2 linked regions of the Metabacillus sp. B2-18 genome follow. The protein of the gene in region 1 interacts with the protein of each later gene in a pairwise test. Links are inferred from orthologs where the notes say so. Each region holds a gene or a part of one and is shown on either strand. Other genes may lie near its edges.

What was found.
Region 2: the proteins of grpE (region 1) and groL interact in binary tests that used the Escherichia coli proteins (3 or more experiments, as listed by UniProt). The link is inferred for Metabacillus sp. B2-18 from one-to-one orthologs.

What each region holds. Positions count from the first base shown.
Region 1 is NZ_CP088245.1:3,486,210-3,492,968, reverse strand. The notes cover bases 4,040-6,759. They hold grpE (nucleotide exchange factor GrpE), read left to right. Parts: upstream 4,040-4,970; coding sequence 4,971-5,549; downstream 5,550-6,759. Other genes in these bases: dnaK (molecular chaperone DnaK), read left to right, coding at 5,583-6,759; hrcA (heat-inducible transcriptional repressor HrcA), read left to right, coding at 4,040-4,868. Also shown: spoIIP (stage II sporulation protein P), read left to right, coding at 1-82; LPC09_RS17795 (YqxA family protein), read left to right, coding at 105-452; lepA (translation elongation factor 4), read left to right, coding at 622-2,445; radical SAM family heme chaperone HemW, read left to right, coding at 2,554-3,696; more of hrcA, read left to right, coding at 3,837-4,039. UniProt on the Escherichia coli protein: Participates actively in the response to hyperosmotic and heat shock by preventing the aggregation of stress-denatured proteins, in association with DnaK and GrpE. It is the nucleotide exchange factor for DnaK and may function as a thermosensor.
Region 2 is NZ_CP088245.1:242,247-249,135, forward strand. Bases 1,791-4,640 are described here. They hold groL (chaperonin GroEL), read left to right. Parts: upstream 1,791-2,323; coding sequence 2,324-3,958; downstream 3,959-4,640. Other genes in these bases: groES (co-chaperone GroES), read left to right, coding at 1,985-2,269; LPC09_RS01410 (YwqH-like family protein), read left to right, coding at 4,295-4,640. Outside these bases: twin-arginine translocase subunit TatC, read left to right, coding at 1-730; LPC09_RS01390 (YdiK family protein), read right to left, coding at 746-949; LPC09_RS01395 (CPBP family intramembrane glutamic endopeptidase), read right to left, coding at 946-1,671; more of LPC09_RS01410, read left to right, coding at 4,641-4,657; LPC09_RS01415 (DUF5344 family protein), read left to right, coding at 4,654-4,941; LPC09_RS01420 (LXG domain-containing protein), read left to right, coding at 4,945-6,417; LPC09_RS01425 (hypothetical protein), read left to right, coding at 6,453-6,698; LPC09_RS01430 (DUF4176 domain-containing protein), read left to right, coding at 6,691-6,889.

The sequences.
Region 1 (6,759 bases):
TTCAGCTGTAGCTGATGTATTTAGCGAGTACTATTGGCAAGCAGAAAAAGTAAACGGTGATTCATCAGCTGAAAAAAAGTAAAACACATTGTGAGGGAAGTAAGATGATTAAATTCATGTTTAAATGCTTTGTTTTATGTTCTGTGCTTTTATTTGGCGTGTTAATTGGCATGCAGCAAGCAAACCAAGGCATGATCAAAATGAAAGGATACAATGATCCTGATTTACAAGGTGCATTTCAAGTTCAAAATGATTCAGGTGATGTCGCCGCGTCTATTCTTGGAAACGAAGTAACCAGTCAGGATCTTGAAAAAAAACAAGAGCAGCTTGAACAAATTGAAGCCTTTAACTTCTTCTCTCAAATCGGTAAACAGCTTGCAGGCATAGTTAGTAATGGAGTATCGACAATATTGGATATGGTAACTAACTGGTTAAATGGTTTACTAGAATAAAAAGAAAGCCGACAAACAATCGCCATGATCAACTAATGGCAATTAGTAACTGTCGGCTTTTTTACTACAACAACGGTCATCCTCCGTTTTTATCCATTGAATCTTGATTTGTCAATTGATATAATGAGAAATAGTGTATTTGTAAGCTATGTAGGAGTGAAAACATATTATGAATAGAGAAGAAAAATTAAAAAGGCAGTCGAGAATCCGGAACTTTTCGATTATTGCTCATATTGATCACGGTAAATCGACTCTAGCAGATCGTATTTTAGAAAAAACATCAGCTTTAACTCAGCGTGAAATGAAGAATCAGCTGTTAGATTCAATGGATCTTGAACGAGAACGTGGGATCACGATTAAATTGAATGCCGTTCAATTAAAATATAAAGCGAAAGATGGAGAGGAATATACTTTCCATTTAATCGATACTCCAGGACATGTCGACTTTACGTATGAGGTTTCACGAAGTCTTGCAGCATGTGAAGGAGCAATTCTTGTGGTTGATGCAGCTCAGGGAATAGAAGCTCAAACGCTTGCAAATGTATATTTAGCGCTTGATAACGATTTGGAAATCTTGCCTGTAATTAACAAAATTGACTTACCAAGTGCTGACCCAGAACGTGTTCGTCAAGAGGTTGAAGATGTAATCGGACTTGATGCATCTGAGGCAGTTTTGGCATCTGCTAAAGCTGGAATTGGGATTGAAGAAATACTAGAGCAGGTTGTAGAAAAAGTACCTGCACCACAAGGTGATCCTGAAGGACCGTTAAAAGCTCTTATCTTTGACTCCTTATATGACGCTTACCGCGGAGTTGTTGCATACATTCGTGTAGTTGAAGGAACGGTTAAAGTAGGACAAAAAATTAAAATGATGGCAACCGGTAAAGAATTTGAAGTAACTGAGGTAGGGGTATTCAATCCAAAACCCGTTCAGTTAAAAGAATTAAATGTAGGAGATGTTGGATTTTTAACAGCTGCTATTAAAAACGTTGGAGACACTCGTGTTGGTGATACAATTACCAATGCAAAAAACGGGGCAACTGAGGCGCTGCCAGGTTATCGTAAGTTAAATCCGATGGTGTTCTGTGGACTATACCCAATTGATACCGCTAAATATAATGATTTACGTGAAGCATTAGAAAAGCTTGAGCTAAATGACTCGTCTCTTCAATTTGAGCCAGAAACGTCACAAGCTCTAGGATTTGGGTTCCGTTGTGGATTTTTAGGACTACTTCATATGGAAATCATCCAAGAACGTATTGAACGTGAATTTAAAATTGATTTAATTACTACAGCTCCAAGTGTTATCTATGATGTTCATTTAACAGATGGTGAAACACTAAGAGTCGATAATCCATCTAATATGCCTGACCCGCAAAAGATTGACCGCATTGAAGAGCCTTATGTTAAAGCGGCAATAATGGTTCCGAATGATTATGTCGGTGCAGTAATGGAGCTTTGTCAGAAGAAACGTGGAAATTTCATAGATATGCAATATCTTGATGAAAATCGCGTGAACATTAATTACGAAATCCCATTATCTGAAATTGTTTATGATTTCTTTGATCAATTAAAATCGAATACAAAAGGTTATGCTTCCTTTGACTATGAATTAATTGGTTACAAAACATCAACTCTAGTTAAAATGGACATTTTATTAAATGCTGAGAAGATTGATGCATTGTCATTTATTGTTCACCGTGACTCATCGTATGAGCGTGGAAAAATAATTGTTGAAAAACTGAAAGAACTTATTCCGCGTCAACAATTCGAAGTGCCGATTCAAGCAGCGATTGGCCAAAAGATTGTGGCAAGATCAACAATCAAAGCAATGCGTAAAAACGTACTTGCGAAATGTTACGGTGGTGACATTTCACGTAAACGTAAGTTATTAGAAAAACAAAAAGAAGGTAAAAAGAGAATGAAGCAAGTTGGTTCTGTTGAAGTGCCACAAGAAGCCTTTATGGCTGTATTGCGTATGGATGAAAGCTGATTCTTTTAGATAGAATCGGATACATGCTATAATAAATTCTCTTAAGTTATATGAAAGAAAATGGATGCCGCAGCGATGTCTGCGGCTTCTTAATTAGAAGGTGAAAAAATGATTAAATCCGCATACATTCATATTCCTTTTTGCCATCATATTTGTCATTATTGTGATTTTAATAAGGTTTTTTTCAAACAACAACCTGTTGATGAATATATTGAAAGTCTTATAACAGAAATGCATTATGCTAAGGAAATTAATAAACAACAGGAGCCGCTTAAAACCATTTTTATTGGTGGTGGAACTCCTACAGCCCTATCGGCAAAACAACTTGATCGACTTCTTGAAGGTATCTCGACCGAGCTGCTGTCAACAAATGAACTTATTGAATTCGCGGTTGAAGCAAATCCTGGTGAGCTTTCTATAGAAAAATTGGAAGTGTTAAAGAATGCAGGAGTTAATCGCTTAAGTATTGGGGTTCAGAGTTTTGACGATGAGCTTCTCAATAAAATTGGACGAGTTCATCGAAAAGATGATGTTTTTCGTACAATAAAACAAGCTGAACAGGTAGGTTTTGATAATTTAAGTCTCGATTTAATGTATGCACTGCCCGGACAAACAATCGAGCAATTTAGAGAAACGCTGGAAACTGCATTTACTCTAAATGTGAAACACTTCTCAGCATATTCTTTAATCATTGAACCGAAAACAGTGTTTTATAATTTAATGCAAAAAGGAAAATTAACACTGCCACCTCAAGAGCATGAGGCGCAAATGTATGAATTGGCAATGGAAGAAATGGAGAAGCATGGCTTTAAGCAATATGAAATAAGTAATTACAGCATTCCAGGATATGAAAGTCAACATAATCTAACATATTGGAACAACGAGTATTACTATGGATTTGGTGCAGGTGCACATGGATATGTTAATGGGCTAAGAACATCTAATGTTGGTCCAATCAGAAAGTATATGGAGAACATTGATGAATCCGGGACAGCTTTTTCTGCACAAACAAAAGTGAGCAAAGAAGAAGAAATGGAAGAGCAAATGTTTCTTGGGTTACGAAAAGTAAAAGGTGTTAACAAGGAAACTTTTCATAAAAGATTTTCAGTTAAATTGGAAGAGAAATTTGGTAGTCAAATCCAAAAACTTGTTAAACAAGGATTACTGGTAGATGACGATGAATCCCTTTTTCTTACTCATAAAGGGAAGCTATTAGGCAATGAAGTTTTCCAAGAATTTTTAATTTCATAAAAACCAGACTTTATTTAAAAATTGTGAGCTTTTCATTGATAAATCAAGTATTTTATAATTGACAATTTATTTTGGTTTTGATAACTTTTTATATATATTTAGCACTCACGTTATAAGAGTGCTAACAGAGGTGATGAATAGTGCTTACAGATCGCCAATTGTTGGTTCTTCAAGTCATCATTGATGATTTTATTCATTCAGCTCAGCCTGTTGGTTCTCGATCACTAGCGAAAAAAGACGAAATTACGTTTAGCTCGGCTACTATTAGGAACGATATGGCTGACTTAGAGGACCTGGGATTTATTGAGAAAACACATAGTTCCTCAGGACGTGTTCCTTCTGAGAGGGGATATCGCTATTATGTGGACCATTTACTTTCTCCACAGAGATTAACAAAAACAGAAGTAACTCAAATTAAATCTATTTATGCTGAGAAAATTTTTGAACTAGAAAAGGTAGTTCAAAAATCAGCACAAATTTTGTCGGAAATGACAAATTATACATCGATTGTACTAGGGCCGAAAGTGAATGAAAATCGATTAAAACGAATCCAAATCGTGCCAATTAGTAAGGAAACTGCAGTTGCCATCATTGTCACAAATACTGGACATGTTGAAAATCGTACGATTACTTTCCCAGATTCACTAGAGCCAAGTGATATTGAAAAAATGGTGAACATTCTTAACGAAAGATTAGTAGGTGTTCCACTGGTTGATCTCCAGAATAAAATCTTTAAAGAAGTTGTTACTGTCTTAAAGAATCATATTGAGAACTATGACATGCTATTAAAGATCATGGCTGGTTCATTAAAGCTAGAGTCAAATGAGAAAATTTATTTTGGTGGTAAAACAAATATGCTCAGTCAACCAGAGTTTTCAGATATTGGGAGAATTAGGTCACTTTTAACAATGATTGAGCAAGAAAAAGAGTTGTATGGACTACTAAAAGCAAATTCTGCAGGCATTTCAATAAAAATTGGTAAGGAAAATGACCTTTCAGCAATGGAAAACTGCAGTCTTATTACCGCCACCTATTCATTAGGAGACAATCAGTTAGGTACAATAGCTGTGCTTGGTCCTACTCGAATGGAATATTCCCGTGTTGTAAGTTTATTAACAAGAATGACACGTGACCTGTCTAAAACTCTTACCGACTTGTATCATGGTTCTTAAGCTTGGTTATATTGATAAGGATGGAATAAGCGCTATTCCATCCGATTCCCATGCTTATAAATACTAGATATATATATCTTTCTTTAAGGGAGGTGAAAGATCGTGTCAAATGAAAAAAACGTTGCAGAACAAGAAGAAACAGTAGATACAATTGAAAACGTCGAATCAGATGCTGAAATAGTAGATGCAGATGATGTTCAAGTAGAAGAAGCTGAAGTAGTTGATGAGTCAGCTGCTAAAATTGCTGCCTTACAAGCACAGCTTGATGAAACAGAAAACAAAATGCTTCGAGCTCAAGCAGACTTTGACAACTTTAGAAGACGTGCTCGCTTAGATCAAGAGGCTGCTCAAAAGTATCGTGCACAAAGCTTAGTTTCTGAAATTTTACCTGCTCTTGATAACTTTGAAAGAGCGTTACAAATAGAAGCAAGCAATGATCAAACCAAATCATTGCTACAAGGAATGAACATGGTGTACAACCAATTAGTTCAAGCCCTGCAAAACGAAGGTGTAGAAACAATCAAATCAGTTGGTGAACAATTTGATCCACATCTACATCAAGCAGTGATGCAAGTTGAGGATGAAAACTATGATTCTAATTCTGTCATTGAAGAACTGCAAAAAGGATATAAATTGAAGGATCGAGTGATTCGACCTGCAATGGTTAAAGTAAATCAATAATTATCATAACTTACATATTAGGAGGTTCTATCTATGAGTAAAATTATCGGTATCGACTTAGGTACAACAAACTCATGTGTCGCAGTTTTAGAAGGCGGAGAACCGAAAGTGATCCCAAATCCAGAAGGTAACCGTACAACTCCTTCTGTAGTTGCTTTCAAAAACGGCGAACGTCAAGTTGGGGAGGTAGCAAAGCGTCAAGCTATCACAAACCCTAATACAATTATCTCAATCAAACGTCATATGGGTACTGACTATAAAGTTGAAGTTGAAGGTAAAAACTATACACCACAAGAAATGTCAGCCATTATTCTTCAACATTTAAAATCTTATGCAGAAGAATATTTAGGTGAGCCAGTAACAAAAGCAGTTATTACAGTTCCAGCTTACTTTAATGATGCTGAGCGTCAAGCGACAAAAGATGCTGGTAAAATTGCAGGTTTAGAAGTTGAACGTATCATCAACGAACCTACTGCTGCAGCTTTAGCATATGGTTTAGACAAAACAGACGAAGACCAAACAATCCTAGTTTATGACTTAGGTGGCGGTACGTTTGACGTATCTGTACTTGAACTAGGTGATGGTGTATTTGAAGTACGTTCTACTGCTGGGGACAACCGTCTAGGTGGAGACGACTTTGACCAAGTAATTATCGATTACTTAGTTGCAGAATTTAAAAAAGAAAACGGCATTGACCTTTCAAAAGATAAAATGGCCCTGCAACGTCTAAAAGATGCAGCTGAAAAAGCGAAAAAAGATCTTTCAGGTGTTACTTCAACTCAAATCTCATTACCGTTTATCACGGCTGGAGAAGCTGGACCACTTCACTTAGAAGTAAGCCTTTCTCGTGCTAAATTTGACGAGTTATCTTCAGATTTAGTTGAAAGAACAATGGGACCTGTCCGCCAAGCATTAAGCGATGCTGATCTTTCAGCTAGTGAAATTGATAAAGTTATTCTTGTTGGGGGATCTACTCGTATTCCTGCTGTACAAGAAGCAATTAAAAAAGCATTAGGAAAAGAGCCTCATAAAGGCGTAAACCCTGATGAAGTTGTAGCACTTGGTGCTTCAATTCAAGGTGGAGTTATCACTGGAGACGTAAAAGACGTTGTATTACTTGACGTTACTCCGCTTTCACTTGGTATTGAAACAATGGGTGGGGTATTTACGAAGCTTATTGAACGTAATACAACAATCCCAACAAGTAAAT
Region 2 (6,889 bases), 3.2 Mb from region 1 along the record:
GGTCATGGAACATATAACCGAACTAAGAAAACGACTCGTTATTGCTGTCGTTTTCTTTTTCGTAGCGGTTATAGCTGGATTTCTACTTTCCAGACCGATTATTATTTATTTGCAACAAACAGACGAAGCAAAATCATTAACATTAAATGCTTTTAATTTAACAGATCCATTAATGGTTTATATGAAGTTCGCTTTCATAATAGCATTTGTTATTACTTCACCGATTATTTTGTATCAGCTATGGTCGTTTGTTAGTCCAGGTCTATATGAAAAAGAAAGAAAAGTAACATTGAGCTATATTCCTATTTCACTTTTGTTATTCCTTCTCGGGATTTCCTTTTCTTACTTTATCCTGTTTCCGTTTGTAATCGACTTTATGGAAAGAATATCAACTGACTTGGATATAAATCAAGTTATCGGAGTGAATGAGTATTTCTCGTTCTTATTACAGCTAACGGTGCCATTTGGTATACTGTTTCAATTACCGGTTGTAATAATGTTCCTGACTAGATTAGGAATTGTTACCCCTATGTTTTTATCAAAGGTTAGAAAATACGCATACTTTGTATTGTTAGTTATTGCAGCTTTAATCACACCGCCTGAACTAGCGTCCCATTTGATGGTTTCCATACCGTTGTTTATTTTATATGAAATTAGCATCTGGATTTCCCGTATTTCCTATCGAAAGGCACAAAAGGCGCGGTTTGAAGAAGAGAACATAAAAAAATGAGACTCGTGATAAGTCTCATTTTTTTATGTTCATTTTTTTTATTTTTCTTGATAAAGTAAACATTCGAATCGCAACGCCGATATCAAAGGTTGCGATCAGCATTAATAAAATAGTTGGAAAGGTAAAGATCCCATTCTCGGCACTGTTTATTGCTAAGTAAGTAAATAGCAACCCCATAATTAAATAAAAAATGGCCATGGAAATAGGATTAGTTCTCATGATAAAAAGCCTCCAATAATTACTTGCATTTGTTCCATTTGCTTCATCATTCTTTCTATATCTTCCTGGAATACAGTCTGGATAATAACGACCATTGTATTCATAGCGACATGAGCAAAGATTGGGACGAGTATTCGTTTTGTTTTAACATAAAGAAATGCAAACGTGAATCCCATTGAACCGTACAATAGAACATGCTGTGGTTCACCATGTAATAGTGAAAAAATAAGTGAACTTATAATAGCAGCAATAAAGAAGTTTGTTTTAGTATAAAGTACCCCAAAAAGTATTTTTCGAAAAATAATTTCCTCAAGTATAGGACCCAAAATTGAGGTGACAATGATAACCAGGGGTGAAACCTTGATAACATTAACAATCATTTGAGTGTTCTCAGACCCGGCTTCGACCCCAAATACATTTACCTCTATATTTGCTGCAACACTTTGTACAAATAAAGCTAAAAAGAAACCTGCAACAGCCCAGCCGATTGAAGCTCCAACAGAAGATGGTTCCCCACGGAAGCGACTTTCTGCATGGCGGTCGTGTCTTAAAAGAAAGAGAATAATGAAGAAAGCCAATGTAAAGCTGAGGATTGTCCAATATGCAAACCTCTCAACTGTGGTTTCTCCTATATTTAATAGGTCTAATAACCTTATTCCTAGAAACGATGATAGCTGTAGTAGCATATATGTTAATAAAATAAACCAATAATGCCTTTTCATATTAGCCTCCTTGTAAACCATCGGTGATATAACAACGAATAATTATACCAAACTTTATTGTAACATACCCACATTCAATCTTATGTATGATATCTCTTTTCATGAGACAAAATGGTGAAATAATAACGTTTTCGATAAGAAGTTAGCCGAGTCGAAAAATAATAGAAAAAGTTCTCAAAAAAATTAAGCTTCATACTTGAAATTAAAAAGGAACTTATATAATATATTAATTGTGTTAGCACTCATGAATAGCGAGTGCTAATAAAAAGGAAAAATTAATCAATTATTTATGAAATTGAGGAGGTTGTTTCACTTGTTAAAGCCATTAGGTGATCGCGTTATTATCGAGTTAGTTGAATCAGAAGAAAAAACTGCTAGTGGTATCGTCCTTCCTGATAGTGCGAAAGAGAAGCCACAAGAAGGTAAGGTAGTTGCTGTTGGTACAGGTCGTGTACTAGATAGCGGAGAAAAAGTGGCGCTTGAAGTAGCAGAAGGCGATCGTATTATCTTCTCAAAATATGCTGGTACTGAAGTGAAATATGAAGGTACTGAATACTTAATTTTACGTGAAAACGACATTTTAGCTGTTATCGGTTAATAGAACAGCCCTATATCATAGAACATTTTATAATCTTGAGGAGGTTATGTAAAAATGGCAAAAGATATTAAATTTAGCGAAGAAGCTCGCCGTTCAATGCTTCGTGGTGTTGACGCTTTAGCAGATGCTGTAAAAGTTACATTAGGACCTAAAGGACGTAACGTAGTATTAGAAAAGAAATACGGTTCACCTTTAATCACAAACGATGGTGTAACAATTGCTAAAGAAATTGAATTAGAAGATGCATTCGAAAACATGGGTGCAAAATTAGTAGCTGAAGTTGCTAGCAAAACAAATGATGTTGCTGGTGACGGTACAACTACTGCAACGGTTTTAGCTCAAGCAATGATCCGTGAAGGGTTAAAGAACGTAACAGCTGGTGCTAACCCAATGGTAGTTCGTAAAGGTATTGAAAAAGCTGTAGCTGTTGCATTAGAAGAGCTTCAAGCTATTTCTAAACCAATCGAAGGTAAAGAATCAATTGCACAAGTTGCTGCGATTTCTGCTGCTGATGATGAAGTAGGTCAATTAATCGCTGAAGCAATGGAGCGCGTTGGTAACGACGGTGTTATCACAATCGAAGAGTCCAAAGGTTTCTCTACTGAATTAGAAGTAGTTGAAGGTATGCAATTCGATCGTGGATATGCATCTCCATACATGGTAACTGATTCTGACAAAATGGAAGCAGTTCTTGAAAACCCATATGTATTAATTACTGACAAAAAAATTACAAACATTCAAGAAATCCTACCAGTATTAGAGCAAGTGGTACAACAAGGTAAACCACTATTACTAATCGCTGAGGATGTTGAAGGTGAAGCATTAGCAACTTTAGTTGTGAACAAGCTTCGTGGAACATTCAATGCTGTAGCTGTTAAAGCTCCAGGATTCGGTGATCGTCGTAAAGCAATGCTAGAAGACATTGCGATCTTAACTGGCGGAGAAGTGATCACTGAAGAACTAGGCTTAGATCTTAAATCAGCTAACATCGATCAATTAGGACGCGCTTCTAAAATTGTTGTAACAAAAGAAAACACAACAATCGTAGAAGGTGCTGGCCAAGCTGATCAAATCGCTGGTCGCGTAAGCCAAATCCGTTCTCAATTAGAAGAAACAACTTCTGAGTTCGATAAAGAAAAATTACAAGAGCGTCTTGCTAAATTAGCTGGCGGTGTAGCAGTTATCAAAGTTGGTGCTGCAACTGAAACTGAATTAAAAGAGCGTAAACTACGTATTGAAGATGCCCTTAACTCTACTCGCGCTGCAGTAGAAGAAGGTATCGTTTCTGGTGGTGGTACTGCTCTAGTGAACGTATATAACAAAGTTGCTGCTATTCAAGAAGAAGGTGACACTCAAACAGGTGTTAACATCATCCTTCGTTCTCTTGAAGAGCCAGTTCGTCAAATCGCTCACAACGCTGGTCTTGAAGGATCTGTTATCGTTGAGCGCTTGAAAAACGAACAAGTTGGCATCGGCTTCAACGCAGCTAACGGCACATGGGTAAACATGTTCGAAGCTGGTATTGTTGACCCAACTAAAGTTACTCGTTCTGCACTTCAAAACGCAGCATCTGTAGCAGCTATGTTCTTAACAACTGAAGCTGTTATCGCTGACAAACCTGAAGAAGGCGGCGGCATGCCAGATATGAGCGGCATGGGCGGCATGGGTGGAATGGGCGGCATGATGTAATAACGCCCTCAAACCAAGTTATTACTAACATTGAGGTTTTAATAGAGGCTCCTCATAAGTTGACCAAACTTATGAGGAGCTTTTTTATTATTCCTAAAGGTAACTTTTCCGCGATCTGATTAATCATCCGAATAACTCTTCAAGATTTACAGCCTACATAAATTCCTTAGAGGGAAACTAGGCCTCCTATTCTTATTCTATATTTAGGTATTTCGAATGATGAATAAAACTCACAATTCAATAAATGGTTTTTATTACCCATTTATTATAATAATTACCATTTGATATCATAAACACGAAACAACTTCCGAATTATTCATGGAAGGAGCATATGATATGTCCTATTTATCCTATTTGCTTCAGCAATTAATTGAGAAAAGGGAACAGCTTATTAGACTTAAAAATACGAAAACTACTATACTAAATCTTCAAGATATACTTGTTAAGCAGGAATTATCGGTTGATGAACCTGCATTAACTGCTTCTCTATGGAATGGGAATACAGCTAGGAGCTTTGTTGATAAACGTGAAGTTGTAAAGTCTTCCTATATAGACATTACCTATTCGCAAGTAGGGAATGCAATTAAGGTGATTGATGATAAAATTTCCTCAATTCAAGTAGATATTCAAACATTAGAAATAAAAATAGAAATGGAGAAAGCTCGGATTGAAAATGAAAGGAGAGTTGAAAATCGTTGAATCAGCCAATCAAGGTTGTATACGAAGACGTCATAAAGTTAGTCTCGAATATCCAAAACGCTAATGAGCATTTTGATACATCAATCAAAGATGATTTTGCCCTACAAAATGAATTGGAAGTTGTGAAAACAATAAATGGACTAAATCAAATGTTAGAGAGAATTCGGGAGGAATATAAACACATACTTTTACAAAATAATCAATCAGCTATTCAGGCTGTTGAGTCAAATAAAGAAACCGATCAATCAATTTCTCAATCTTTCTTTCTAAACTCTGGAGAATAACATATGAAATTATTAGATAACCATTCATTACAATATAGTATTTCTGATTTAATATCCAAATTAGATTCTCAAAAAGCGCAATTGAACCAAGTAATCATTTCGATAAATGAACTTTTTAACTATCAAGATTCTTTTACTGGCAAAACCGCAGACGCAATAAGGCTATTCTATCAGGATATACATATCCCCTTCCTTACTTTTTATTCTACTCTTCTTGAAGATTATAAAAAAGTACTTATAACACTAAAAGATCGTTCTTTAGATTTAGAAAATGAGCCTAATGGTCTTATTAAACAAAGTTTCTTAGAAGGGGAACTAAGTGATGGGTTAACTCAATCGGAAAAATCCTTGGTGAAACTAGTTAATGAAACTAATGAGAACTTAAACACTATTGAAGATATTGTTCATGTACCTAGAGTCAATGATCAAGATTTTCTAAATGCTACGGAAGATGCCCATAAAGAGATTAATCAAACAGTTACTGATTTGATTAGCTTTGATACTGAAAATAGTAAAAACTTAGAAACCGTGGGTAAGGATATCCATATGATGGAACAGTATATCCTTGAAATGCAGAGTATTTTAAGATCAGGCAGAATAAGTGTGGGGAATTATTCCACCGTTCAAACAAGTGTATTCACCCAACGTTTGTCTTTACTTCAATCACTACATCAAAAGCAAAATTTTGACTATATGTTATTGCGTAGTACAGTTCCAAGTGAATATGAATCTATGCGTAAGCTCCTCTATCTAAATAATAATAGCTTCTATAGAATAATGACTAACTCTGAGGACATAGCGATTTCTGGTACAGGAGTTGCTCAGAATCCCGATGGAGCAGGTACTAAAAGGAAAAGTGATAACATTATAACTATTGAAGATAAAGTAGAAGATGGTTGGGGTTCGGATGGAGTTGGTAACGCAGGCTACTCACTTGAAGCTGATATAGAAGAAAGAAATATTCAGGGAGAAATTGGCGCTTCAGTCGTTAACACTGATAATATGGATGATATTCCAGATCATGTTAGCCAGAAAATCTTATATGGCGATATGGGAATTTCTGTTCCTTATGGTCTGGAATCTTTTACCAAAAGTACAATTTATGGGCAAAACATTGGATTTAAGTCAGAGGCAGGAGTGGCGAAGTCTTCTTTTTCGCACGAAAACTCACCATTAAATGGTACATTTAATTTTGCTCAAGGAGAAGCAAAATTAAATTACGAAGATTATACATATAGTGCAGGAGCTGGAGTTTCAGCAGCAAAAGTAGAATTAAAGGTGGAGCCACTAAATTTCTTTGGCTATGAGCCACTAGAGGAATGGTTTGGATTTAATTATGACCCGTTTGTTGGTGTAGATATTTCATTAGGAAGCATAGGTGTAAGTGGTTCAGTAGGTTTAGAGACTAGTATCTATGCTGCATACGGTGTAGGTGTTGGCGTAAAAGCAGGACTAGAAAAAGATGAGAATGAGTAATTATAAAAGTGTTTAATAAGGTGGAGATTTATAACATGTTTCCAAATAAGCCGCAGGTAAAAAAAGCAACAAGGTTTGCGTTATTATTTTATAGTATTTTTATGGGGATTAGTGGAACAATCTTCTTATCAGTACTGATATTCTGGGGTATACCAAAAGACCAACTTTCTGATCTTTTTGTTCCTTTACTTTTTATGTTTATTCCTTTATATGGAACATGTATAGCGGCTTTAATCATCCGTGCAATATTTTTTAAGAAAGAGGGGATTTCTAGTGACTGACTTATCATTAGACCTTTTACCAATAGGAACGGTTGTAAAATTAAAAGATATCACAAAGCCTGTCATGATCTACGGAAGGCATCAGATACAAACTAAAACGAAAGAAATCTATGATTATATTGCTGTTCCATATCCAGAAGGGAATCTATCGGAGGAATTTAATGTATTCTTTAACAGGCAATTAATCGAGA